Regions from separate parts of the Lysinibacillus sp. FSL M8-0355 genome, predicted to be linked through region 3. Evidence: riboswitches for the same ligand, from Rfam matches in the RefSeq annotation. Region 3 holds a riboswitch; each other region holds the start of a gene.
The links. Region 3 has a riboswitch for S-adenosylmethionine ahead of MKY46_RS01960 (O-acetylhomoserine aminocarboxypropyltransferase/cysteine synthase family protein). Riboswitches for the same ligand answer to the same signal wherever they lie in the genome.
Positions count from the first base shown of each region.

Region 1: it holds a riboswitch for S-adenosylmethionine, as region 3 does, so the genes downstream of both, metK (methionine adenosyltransferase) here and MKY46_RS01960 (O-acetylhomoserine aminocarboxypropyltransferase/cysteine synthase family protein) in region 3, are expected to answer to the same signal.
Region 2: it holds a riboswitch for S-adenosylmethionine, as region 3 does, so the genes downstream of both, MKY46_RS00965 (methionine ABC transporter ATP-binding protein) here and MKY46_RS01960 (O-acetylhomoserine aminocarboxypropyltransferase/cysteine synthase family protein) in region 3, are expected to answer to the same signal.
Region 4: it holds a riboswitch for S-adenosylmethionine, as region 3 does, so the genes downstream of both, MKY46_RS20655 (bifunctional homocysteine S-methyltransferase/methylenetetrahydrofolate reductase) here and MKY46_RS01960 (O-acetylhomoserine aminocarboxypropyltransferase/cysteine synthase family protein) in region 3, are expected to answer to the same signal.

Region 1 is NZ_JBBPAI010000001.1:3,669,187-3,672,345, forward strand. Features, by position in the region: gene MKY46_RS17785 (gamma carbonic anhydrase) at 1-424, shown strand, start outside; gene metK (methionine adenosyltransferase) at 602-1,798, opposite strand; SAM riboswitch class I at 2,056-2,174, opposite strand; gene pckA (phosphoenolpyruvate carboxykinase (ATP)) at 2,564-3,159, shown strand, end outside.
Region 2 is NZ_JBBPAI010000001.1:191,833-194,991, forward strand. Features, by position in the region: gene MKY46_RS00960 (methionine ABC transporter permease) at 1-385, opposite strand, end outside; gene MKY46_RS00965 (methionine ABC transporter ATP-binding protein) at 375-1,400, opposite strand; SAM riboswitch class I at 1,508-1,616, opposite strand; gene MKY46_RS00970 (CaiB/BaiF CoA transferase family protein) at 1,870-3,054, opposite strand.
Region 3 is NZ_JBBPAI010000001.1:391,895-395,053, reverse strand. Features, by position in the region: gene MKY46_RS01960 (O-acetylhomoserine aminocarboxypropyltransferase/cysteine synthase family protein) at 1-1,226, opposite strand, end outside; SAM riboswitch class I at 1,338-1,451, opposite strand; gene MKY46_RS01955 (glycerol-3-phosphate acyltransferase) at 1,607-2,239, shown strand; gene MKY46_RS01950 (DASS family sodium-coupled anion symporter) at 2,436-3,159, shown strand, end outside.
Region 4 is NZ_JBBPAI010000001.1:4,224,998-4,228,156, forward strand. Features, by position in the region: gene MKY46_RS20655 (bifunctional homocysteine S-methyltransferase/methylenetetrahydrofolate reductase) at 1-1,552, opposite strand, end outside; SAM riboswitch class I at 1,644-1,744, opposite strand; gene MKY46_RS20660 (protoporphyrinogen oxidase) at 1,844-3,159, opposite strand, start outside.

The sequences.
Region 1 (3,159 bases), 3.3 Mb from region 3:
TGGTGCGGAAACAACCATTTGGTTTAATACGGTCATTCGTGGTGATGTTTCCCCAACCATTATTGGGAAACGTGTCAGTATCCAAGATCTTTGTTGCTTACATCAAAGTCCAAAATTTCCGCTAATTATTGAAGATGAGGTAACAGTTGGACACCAAGTCACTTTACATAGCTGTACAATTCGCAAAAATGCTTTAATTGGTATGGGCTCCATTATATTAGACGGGGCAGAGATTGGAGAGGGTGCATTTATTGGGGCAGGAAGCCTAGTACCTCCTGGTAAAGTCATTCCTCCGAATAGTTTAGCATTAGGTCGTCCGGCAAAAGTAGTCCGTGAATTAAATGCAGAAGATAAAGAGGATATGGAACGTATCGTGCGCGAATATGCAGAAAAAGGACAATATTATAAATCCCTTCAGAAGTAAACAATATACACAAAAATTCAATATTAACGAAAAAAATACCTCGCATTTCCGTGTAACCAAAATGTTCACGGATCGTAGCGAGGGATTTTTTGTAAAACAAAGGGGACAATATTGCCCCTTTCCTTTTTAATACATTAGAATAATTTTCTAATGTCTTCATTACTTTAGCTCAATAGTTTATAGATGTGCCTTTTCTCGTAGAGCATCTGCTTTATCGATTTGTTCCCATGGTACATTTAAATCTGTACGACCAAAATGACCATAAGCTGCCGTTTGTTTATAAATCGGACGACGTAAATCTAGCATTTTAATAATACCTGCTGGACGTAAATCAAATAGCTCACGTACCCACTCTACGATTGCGCTTTCTTTCACTTTACCTGTACCAAATGTGTCAACCGCAATGGAAACTGGTTGAGCCACACCAATCGCATAGGCAAGTTGTACCTCAGCGCGTTCTGCCAAGCCAGCTGCTACAATGTTTTTTGCTACATAACGTGCCGCATAAGCCGCTGAACGGTCTACCTTTGTTGCATCCTTACCAGAGAATGCGCCACCACCGTGACGTGCATAACCACCGTATGTATCAACAATGATTTTACGTCCTGTTAAACCAGCGTCCCCTTTAGGTCCACCGATAACAAAACGGCCAGTCGGGTTAATAAAGTATTTCGTGTTTGCATCTAATAATTCACTTGGCACAACGGGTGCAATAACAAATTCTTTCAGATCAGCTTGAATTTGTTCAAGTGTTGCTTCTTCATCATGTTGTGTTGAAATAACAATTGTATCCACTCGCACAGGTACATTATTGTCATCATATTCAATCGTTACTTGTGTTTTTCCATCAGGACGTAAATACGCTAATTCACCTGATTTACGAACTTCTGTTAATCGGCGTGCTAATTTATGTGCTAAGCTGATTGGCAATGGCATTAGTTCAGGTGTTTCATTACATGCATAACCAAACATTAGACCTTGGTCACCAGCACCAATTGCTTCAATATCAGCATCTGTCATAGAGCCTTCACGAGCCTCTAAAGCTTGGTCAACACCTTGTGCAATATCAGGCGATTGTTCGCCAATAGCTACAAGCACCGCTAGATTTTCAGCATCAAAGCCATATTTACCACGTGTATAGCCAATTTCTGCTACAGTATCACGAACGATACCTTTAATATCAACGTAAGTAGAAGTAGTTATTTCTCCTGCTACTAATACTAATCCTGTTGTGACAGTTGTTTCACACGCTACACGTGCATTTGGATCTTCTGCTAAAATAGCATCTAAAATGGCATCCGAGATTTGGTCACAAATCTTATCTGGATGTCCTTCTGTTACACTCTCTGATGTAAACAGTCGACGGTTTGTCATTTGGTTTTCCTCCTATTACTCTTACAAAAAGTAGTTGTGTATGAATACGGTACTCATTACCCATGTCAAGTCCGCTCCTAAGGATTGAACTCTCAAGCCGTTACTGCTGCTTTTAACACGAGGATTTCGAAAGATCTGTCATTATAATAAGGAAAGAACTACATATACTTACCTTTACATTCTTTTTTAGCAATAAAAAAATCCTTTACTCACGTTACTGCACATGAGGAAAGGAATAATGACTTCGTAACCTTTCACTCTTATCGTTCAAGGGATGTTCCCTTGCATCAGGTTGGCACCAACGCATGCTGTGAAATAAAACATGCAGGTTGCCGGGTTTCACAGGGCCTGACCCTCCACCAGCTCGGGATAAGAGTATCCGTTCAATTTCATGTTACTGAAAAGGTTGAACGTTGTCAAATATTTTCTTATGTATTACTGTATAGAAAGGAAGGAACTGATTACACAAAAACTTTTCATACTTGGATGATGATGTAAATAGAAGCAAATTAATCCCTACAACATACCTAGCTACTTGTGGTAACATATGTGTGGCTCAATTTTTGCGCCTAATTACAGTAGGATTGATCGGATTCTACTCGAAAAACATTATTTTTTGTCAGTTTATTGAAAAGTGATAAAAACTCTAAAATAATTTCTTAATTAGTATAGATTATTTAAGCAATTGTGTTATACTATTTTTGAAATTAAGAAAAAATCCCTCTAAATCAAGGGAATACTATAAAAAAGGATGGTATTTAATCGATGAATTCAGTAGAAATTGCAAACGAACTGAAGGAATTATTAAACGGCGGTAACATTAATGTTCAACTTTCAGTACCACAATTAGCAGAAAAAGCTACATCTCGTGGTGAAGCAATGTTAACAGTAGATGGCGCAGTTCGTGCAGAAACTGGCAAATACACTGGTCGTTCACCTAAAGATAAATATACGGTAGAAGAAGAAAGCACAAAAGATCAAATTGACTGGGGTAAAGTCAACCAACCGATTTCTTCTGAAGTGTTTGATAACTTATATGTAAAAGTAATAAAATATTTAAAAGAACGTGACGAGTTATTCGTATTTAAAGGCTTCGCAGGTGCTGACAAAGATTCACAATTAAGCATCCAAGTAATTAATGAATACGCTTGGCACAACCTTTTTGCTCATCAATTATTTATCCGTCCAACTGAAGAAGAATTAGCTTCTCATGTTGCAGACTTCACTGTCATCTCTGCTCCTAACTTTAAAGCAGACCCTGCAGTTGATGGTACTGCTTCTGAAACTTTCATCATTGTATCACTTGAAAAGAAAATGATCTTAATCGGTGGTACTGAATATGCTGGTGAAATGAAAAAATC
Region 2 (3,159 bases), 200 kb from region 3:
TTGCCTTTGCGGCTTCAATTACCCCAGGGTCAATGCTAACTAAGTTATTCTCTACTACTCTCGCAATACCAAATGATGAGGCAATCGTCATTGGAAAGATTGCTGCCCACGTACCAATCGTTGTTCCAACAACCATTCGTGTTAATGGGCTAATGGCCACTAGAAAAATAATAAATGGAACTGGGCGAATAATATTAATTAAAAAATTTAACAATTGAAACACGAATTTGTTCTCTAAAATATTTCCTTTTCGTGTCACATATAGTAGTAAACCTATTGTTATACCAAGAATAGAACCAAAGATAAGGGTTATAATAACCATTAAAATTGTTTCACCTGTAGATTCAAAAATACGGGGCCAAAAAGTCGTCCAATCAACCTTCATTGAATTTTACCTCCTCAACAGTTACAATGTCTTGTAATTCAGTAAGAACACTAGGTATTTTATCGCTATGTCCCTCAAATGAGACGAGCAAGTTCCCATAGAACTTCTCCTGAATTTCTCGGACAGAGCCATAGACGATATTAACGTCCACATCAAATTTTCTTGTTACGCGAGAAAGGATAGGATCGCTAGCAATATCACCTTTAAAAATAACACGGTATAAATTTTTGCCGCCTTTTTTTCTCCATTCCTCTAATAGAGATGCAGATGGTCGATCTTGCTGAACCGATTGAATAAACCGTTGAGTCGTTAAATGCTGTGGATTTGTAAATATATCAAAAACTGAATTAGATTCAATTACTGCCCCATTTTCCATGACTGCTACTCTGTCACATATTTGTTGGATGACATTCATCTCATGTGTGATTAGCAAAATAGTGATTCCTAAATCCTTGTTTACTTTTTTGAGAAGGCGGAGAATTTCCCCAGTTGTATCCGGATCGAGCGCTGAGGTTGCTTCATCACAAATTAATATATCAGGGGAGGTAGCAAGCGCCCTCGCAATTCCAACCCGCTGTTTTTGGCCTCCAGATAATTGCTCAGGGTAATCATTCGCTTTTTCTGTAAGACCAACAAAACTAAGAAGTTCTGCAACTCTTTCATTAATTTCTTTTTTAGGCACTCCCGCCAGCTTAAGTGGATAGGCTACATTTCCAGCTACCGTTCTTGAGGAGAATAAGTTGAAATTTTGAAAAATCATGCCGATTCTTCTTCTCAGCTTTCTTACCTCTTTTGGTGTGAGCGAATTAATATCAACACCTTGTACTTGAACAGCGCCATGGGTTGGACTTTCTAATAGATTCACAAGTCGCAATAATGTGCTCTTTCCTGCACCACTAAATCCAATAATTCCAAAAATCTCTCCCTGCTGAATTGAAAGAGATACATCTTTCACTGCATTCACTTCACGATCACCAAATTTAAAGGTTTTCGCTACATTCTGAAATTCAATCATTTACTTGCTCAACTCCCTATTTAAAAATAAAGAACAAAAAGGACCTTCCTTTTGTTCTTATCGATTAAGAAAAAAGGAAGGTCCCCACTATTGAAGAAACTACTTCCTTCTCATCTTTCAAATGTAAGTACATTTGCAGGAATTGGCACGGTATTATGTTAATAACCCGCTGCCGAGACTTCATTGGGCCTGTCCCTCAGTCTCTCTGGATAAGAAGAAATTATCGTATTTAATTGTCTGTTAAGATTTAAACAATACTATAATGCTTGATGAATTATATGTCAACATTTCTTTTAAAAAGTTTTATTAGAAAAATAAATCCATTTACTGTTATAACAGCAGGAGTACATTGGTAGCCGCGTTTTTTCTAGTGAAATAATTTATGCTTATGTTACTGAGGATGCCAATGAGCAGCCAGCCATAAAAAGGTTCAATTTGAAAATTGCCTACTCCAAATTGAACCTTTCCGTTATTCTAAAACGCCCTTTTCTCGTAAACTAGCAATTTGTTCATCACTATAGCCAAGTGCAGTTAATACTTCTTCATTATGCTCTCCAAGCTTGGCACCGACATACTTGTACTCAGGCTCAGTGCCATCAAATTTAAAGGCAGAAGCAATTTGCTGTTGCATGGTGCCATCGCTTTTTGGAATATCGACGATCATGCCACGAGCCTTCAACTGTGGATGCTCGCATGCTTCTGGAAAAGTGAGTACAGGCTCTACACAACCTTCAAAATCCTCGTTAAATACCTCAAGCCATTCCTCATATGTCTTTGATAGAAAGGCATCATGAACAGCCTCTTTAAAGCGTATTTGTGTATAGTAAGAATCATTAAAGGTATTATCAATCAACTCAGGAATGTCGAGTGCTTCACAGAGCAGTTTACGAAATTGAGGTTCTAAGCTACCGACAGAGAAGAAGCGTCCATCTTTTGTTTTGTAAAAATCATAGTAACTGCCTCCGTTTAAAATTTCTTGCTCTGGCTGTGGTATACGACCACCCCCAATAAACGCAGCACCATACATAGCATTCAGCGAAAAGACAGCATCTGTCATACTAATATCTATGAATTGTCCTTCGCCTGTTTTTTCACGATGAAGGGCAGCAGCCAGTACCCCAATTGCGGCATGCATTGTCCCTCCAGCTATATCAGCTAGTTGAACCCCCATGGAGACAGGCTTTTTATCCTTATGGCGTGAATAATCGAGTAAGCCTGCTAAAGATAAATAGTTATTATCGTGTCCAGGTCGATTGCTATAAGGTCCAGTTTGTCCGTAACCAGTAATCGCACAATAGATAACCTTTGGATTTATTTCCTTTAGAGCTTCATAGCCAATGCCAAGGCGTTGCATGACACCAGGCCGAAAACCTTCGATAATAACGTCATACTCTTGCACCAGTGATTTTACAATGTCTATAGCCTCTGGTGATTTAAGATTTAATGTAATTGATTTTTTAGATCGATTTAAATGTTGATGAATGTAAGCCTCATGATCTTCATCATAGGGAGGCATAATTCGTGTTAAATCAACGCGCTTTGAAGATTCAACATGGATGACATCTGCTCCTAAATCAGCAAAAATCATTGTCGCCATTGGCCCTGGTAGTAATGCAGAAAAATCGAGAATTTTTAACCCTTGTAAAATGCCCAAATCTTCCAACCCCTTTTTGTGTAGGCTACACGACCATCCCATTGATGGAAGCGTAGCGCTTTTCTCATAATCCCCATTGTGTGAAAAGCGTAACGTTCGATTCTG
Region 3 (3,159 bases):
GCCTCTAAACCGATGGATAAGCGAATGAGCGACTCGGTTACGCCAGCTTGAATTAATTCATCTGTTGATAATTGCTGATGTGTAGTAGATGCTGGGTGAATAATGAGCGATTTGGCATCCCCTACATTTGCTACATGTGAAAACAGCTTCACGCTATCAATTAGCTTTCGACCAGCCTCACGTCCACCTTTAATGCCAAATGTAAGCACAGAACCGAAGCCATTTTTCAAGTATTTTTTCGCCAAATCATGTGTCGCAAAATCTTCTAGGCCATTATAGTTTACATACTCCACAGATGGGTGGTTTCGTAAATATTCAGCAACTGCCAACGCATTTTCATTGTGTTTAGGGATACGCAAATGAAGCGTTTCTAAACCTTGTAGTAAATTAAACGCTGCGTCAGCACTTAATGTTGGACCGAAGTCACGTAACAACTGTACGCGTAGCTTCGTAGCAAAAGCAGCAGAAGCTGTATCAATTCCGTAACGTAATCCATGGTAAGAAGCATCTGGTTCCGTAAATCCAGGGAATCGTCCACTAGTCCAATCAAACTTACCAGCGTCTACAACAACCCCACCTAAAGTTGTACCATGACCACCTATCCATTTAGTTGCGGAGTGAACAACAATATCTGCACCGTATTCAATTGGTGTGGAACCATAAGGAGAAGCAAATGTACTATCGATAATTAATGGTAAACTGTTAGCATGTGCAATCTTAGCTACTGCTTCAATATCTAAAACTTTTAAACTTGGATTACCATAAATTTCAGCGAAGACAGCTTTCGTTTTATCGGTAATCGCAGCCTTAAAATTCTCTGGGTTTGTTTCATCTACAAAAATTGTTTTAATGCCATACTTCGGTAATGTGTTAGCAAATAAATTATACGTACCACCATATAAAGAACTACCTGCTACTATTTCATCGCCTGCTCCAGCTAGATTTAAAATGGAAAATGCGATAGCTGCTGCACCAGATGAAAGTGCTACTGCTGCTGTTCCACCTTCCAATAAGGCCACACGCTTTTCAAAAACATCCACTGTCGGATTTGTAATCCGTGTGTAAATGTTCCCCGCTTCCTCTAAGGCAAAAAGACGTTGCGCATGAGCAGTGTCCTTAAATACGAAAGCAGTTGAGCGATAGACAGGAACTGTTCTAGAGCCCGTCACTGGGTCTGGCTCTTGACCACCATGTAACAGCAATGTTTCTGGTTTAAAATTTGTCATTGTGTACCTCCAATTATTTTTTTACGATGGTACCGGAGATGAGGAGGATTTATGTGTAGAAAACAAAACCCTCTCCTGTTAAGAAGAGGGTTGCGGTTGCAAGTTTTCCTCCCCTTATCTGCCAGATCCAAGTAAGAATCTGTAGGAATTAGCACCTTAGTAAGTTCATCACTTACTGGTTGCTGGGCATCATAGGGCCTATCCCTCCGCCGCTCTTGATAAGAGTATGAGATTCAATTTCCATCGTTGTAACACAGTATAAACATAGAGTTTTTTTCTGTCAATATGTAAATTTTATTTTTTCCGAAACTTCTGTCAGCTCTTATACGTAATATGAACGCATACACTAATTTAGAAAAAAATTTGAAAGGAGTATTTTTATGGTAAAAGCCGTGATCATTTTTCTCTTAGTTGGATATTTAATTGGCTGTATTCACGGCTCTAAAGTGGCACAATTTTTATCGGGGGTTGATTTAAAAAAAGCTGGCCATGGCAATGCAGGTGCCTCTAATGCTACACTTTCCCTCGGCTGGAAATATGGCGTTTTAGTAGCCCTAATCGATATTGGCAAAGGCGTTGTAGCTATTATCGGTGCACACTTTTATTTAGCAGATGCTCCGCATTTAACCGAAGGAGAAATATGGCTCCTGACCTACATTATTGCTGCAGGGGTTATTTTGGGTCATAATTTCCCATTTTATATGGGCTTCAATGGTGGGAAAGGAACTGCCTCTATTATTGGAATTCTACTTGCTGTAGATTGGAAGATTGGTTTATTTGCACTTATTTTATTTGTCATTTTATCCTTTGCAACTAACTATTTAATTGTCGGTGTTCTAGAGTTTTATCTCGTTTTTTGTACGGCAACATATTTATGGATTCCTGGAATTGGCCCAACTATAATTGCTGTCCTTCTTTTTGGCATAGCTATTATCCTGCACATCGAAAATATCCAACGATTAGTGAAGGGTACAGAGCCTAAAGTAACGTCTGCATTTAAGAAAAAGAAATAATATTACAATGGATATTTTTGTATTTTTTATGACCGTATATTTTCTCTTTATCTACTTATATCGCTGTAAAAAGCAGCTATTCTGCATACTTATTTTTTTACAATAAAATAGACAAGTTCTTATCTTAATAAAACATTTTACTAACCGATGTTATGGATAATAATCGTCATATTTATCGTAGAAAGGATGAGAAAATATGTCTTCACCCAATCAAACAGCTACGAAACGGAATTTAAAGCCACTATGGATTGGCTTGGCCTTTGCTTTACTAATCATCATTACTTTTTTACCTAATAACGGTGACTTACCGATTGCTGGACAACGAGCTTTAGCCATCTTAGCATTCGCAGTCATCCTATGGGTAACAGAGGCCGTGTCCTATCCCGTTAGCTCAGCCATGATCATTGCACTTGTAACTGTTCTACTAGGGCTCGCTCCATCAATGGACGATCCTGCTACAGAATTAGGAACTGCTGGCGCTTTAAAATTATCCTTAAGTGGATTTAGTAATTCCGCTGTCGCATTAGTAGCAGCAGCTCTTTTTTTAGCAGCAGCCATGCAAATTACCAACTTACATAAACGGCTTGCTCTCTGGATCCTTTCACTTGTAGGAACAAAAACAAAAGCTATCGTATTCGGCGCCATTTTAGTTTCTATAGCCCTCGCTTTTTTTGTTCCTTCTGCCACAGCACGTGCAGGCGCAGTCGTACCAATATTGCTAGGGATGGTCGCAGCATTTGGTTTACCACGCGATAGTCGACTCGCCGCTTTACTTGTTATTACTTCGGTACAAGCCGTTTCCATTTGGAATATCGGTATCAAGACAGCAGCAGCTCAAAATATGGTCGCTTTAAACTTTATTCAGGAACAATTTAATGTGGATATCTCCTGGGGTGCTTGGTTGCTCTATGCTGCCCCCT
Region 4 (3,159 bases), 3.8 Mb from region 3:
AAATAGGTGCTTGTAAATGCTTGGTTGCCTCATAAATTTCCACAATTTTTTCCTTCGTATATACTGGCTGTGAAATAAAGTAGTCTGCTCCATACTCAATTTTCTTCTCTAAGCGTGCCACAGCACGATCTAATACACGGACATTTGGATTAAATGCAGCAGCTACTGAAAAATTTGCTTTTTTACGAAGTGGTTTACCTGAGAAGGAAATACCTTGATTTAACTGCTTAATTAATTGGATCAGCTCCATTGATGAGACATCATAAACACTTGTGGCACCTGGGAAGTCCCCAACTTTTGTTGGATCACCAGTAACAGCTAACACATCATGAATTCCTAATGCATTTAACCCCATTAAATGTGATTGCAGACCGATTAAATTACGATCTCGGCATGTAATATGTGTTAGAGGACGTACACCATTAGTACTCTTCAACAATGCACCCATAGCAATATTGCTAATACGTGGAGAAGCCAGAGAATTGTCTGCCATCATGACGACATCTGCTCCTGCATCATACAATTGTTTTGCCCCTTCCAGAAAACCATCAATTTCCAGATGTCTAGGTGTATCTAGCTCTACAATGACAGAGCGTTCGCGCTTTACTTTTTCATGAAGAGGTTCATACTTCGTTGGCTCTGCTTCACGAACAATTTGAATCTTCTCGGGTTTGGCATACTTTTCATGAACTGGTGATAACTCTTCTAAATACTTCTTCGCTGCTGCTATATGCTTCGGTGTCGTACCACAACAGCCTCCAATTAAGCGTACCCCTTGATCACGTAATTCCACAGCCGCTCGACCAAAATATTCAGCTTCTGACTCATAAACGACACGACCATCTTCTAAGTCAAGGAGTGAAGCATTCGGATAAGCCGACATAAATGCCTTATCAGGAAGTTCTACACCTTCAAACGCCTGAATGGTATGGTGTGGACCTAAACGACAATTGACACCCACAATATCCGCACCAAGTTTTTCTAGCTCATGCAGGGCGTTATTTAAAGACATACCGTTTTGTAAAACACCAGGTTCGTGCATGGAAACTTGCGCAATAATCGGTAATTTTGTCTTTGTCCGTAGCATCTTTAAGGTAGCTGTTAATTCTTCAAAATCATAATAGGTTTCGAGTAAAAGGCCGTCTGGATTCCCAGCAAGTAAAACACTCGCTTGCTCCTCAATAGTTGCTAAGATTTCATCTAACGTTGCATCACTTTTACGAATACCACGAATACCACCAATTGTCCCTAAGACAAACTGACCTCCATCTGCCGCAGCTCGCTTTGCGATTGTAATCGCTGCTTCATTAAATTGTTGGACACGCGATTCTAATCCATAGCGAGCTAATTTAATGGCATTTGCACCATACGTATTCGTTTGGATGATATCAGCACCAGCTGCAATATATTCTCTATGAATCTTTTCAATTAACTCAGGTTTCTGTACATTCATTTCCTCATGACAATACTCCAAACCATAGCCATAAAGTACTGTGCCTATTGCGCCATCTGCCGTCAATACATGCGTTTTTAACCTTTCAAGCAATCTCATTAAACTAGCCTCTCTTCCTATATCTCTGTATAATAAAAAGCCTTCTTTTATAAAAAAAAGAAGGCTTTAATGACTCATCATTGTTTTTTCCTTCTCATCTTCGACTCAATGGTCTTCTGGATTTAGCACCTGACAAAAAAGTTGGTTGCTGAAGCTTCAATGGGCCAGTCCCTCTGCTTCTCTTGATAAGAATGTAGTATGAATTTTTTAAATAATTAAAAGAATCATATCGTTTACTGACGAATGAGTCAAGACTATTTCACATAACAAAGATATTTTTCACTTAAAAGCTTAGAAATTGGCTAGTTCCTTTGCAAGCTCCTCACCGATTTTTTTCCCATTTTGAATACAAGCACCAATCCCTACCCCAAAGTATGAACAACCTGCGATGGATAGATTAGGATAGTTTTCTTGTAATTCTTGAACTAAACCTTGTAATGCTTCACGGTGAGCTAGATCATATTTTGGCATTTGATCAATCCATTTTGTGACATTAATAACTGTTGGCTGTTCCTCTATTCCTAGGCTCTTGCGCACATCCTCTAAAGCAACCGCTGCTAATTCTTCGTCAGACATGGCACGGAGTTGCTCATATGCTGGATTGATGCTTTTATAAAAGAGTCGCACAAGTAATTTATGATCTCTTGATGTATGCCTCCATTTACGACTTGTCCAAGTTGCAGCATTACATGTAACGTCAGAATTATGTGAGACAATATAGCCCGTTCCATCTGCTGGCAATCTAGAGTCTGGTACATCAAAACCTAAATAGATCGTAATTGCTGAAGCTGTCGTAAATTGGTCAAAATAACGGTTTAATGATTCATCCTGTAGTAGGCCTTGAACAGCCTCATTCGGCAGTGCTAAAACGACATAATCTGTCTCGATGCTTTCACCATTAGCTAAGGCAATTGAATAGTGGTTTTCTTGCTTTTGAACATTGACAGTTGCGACACCCTTGATGATCTCTACATCAGTTAATGTTTGTTCGAGACGATCAATTAGAGAAGATAAACCGTTTTTGAACGATATAAACTTTTTATTGGCTGCTTTAGCAAATTGCTCACGATTCGCATCAAAGCCTTTTATGATACTTCCATACTCGTTCTTATAGTCAATCAAGTACGGTAAAGTAGAGGCAATCGAAAGCTGGTGTAAATCCCCTGAATAAACACCTGCAAGAACGGGTGCAATTTGATTTTTCACAAGCTCTTCCCCTAAATAATAGGTTAAAAACTCTCCAATTGAACTTTCCTTTGTGAAGTCTTTGTTTGGTAAAGTCAAATCTTTTAATGCATCTTGTTTACCTTGCTCTGTAATCAATGTGCTTTGCTCCAAGGATGCCAAACTCATTGGTATTCCAAAAGTAGAATCTGCCGGAATGGCATGTAATTCATTATTCGTATAAATATAGGAAATACCTGTTTCGTTGTAAACTAGATTCTCCTCAAAATCAAGCTCCTGTACAAGCTCCATAACACCTTTATGACGAGCTACAATCGAGTCAGCACCTGTTTCCATAATAAAACCTTGCTCATGTGTTGAATATAATTTGCCCCCTAAATATGTATTTTTTTCTACAAGCACTAGACGCACATCTACATTAT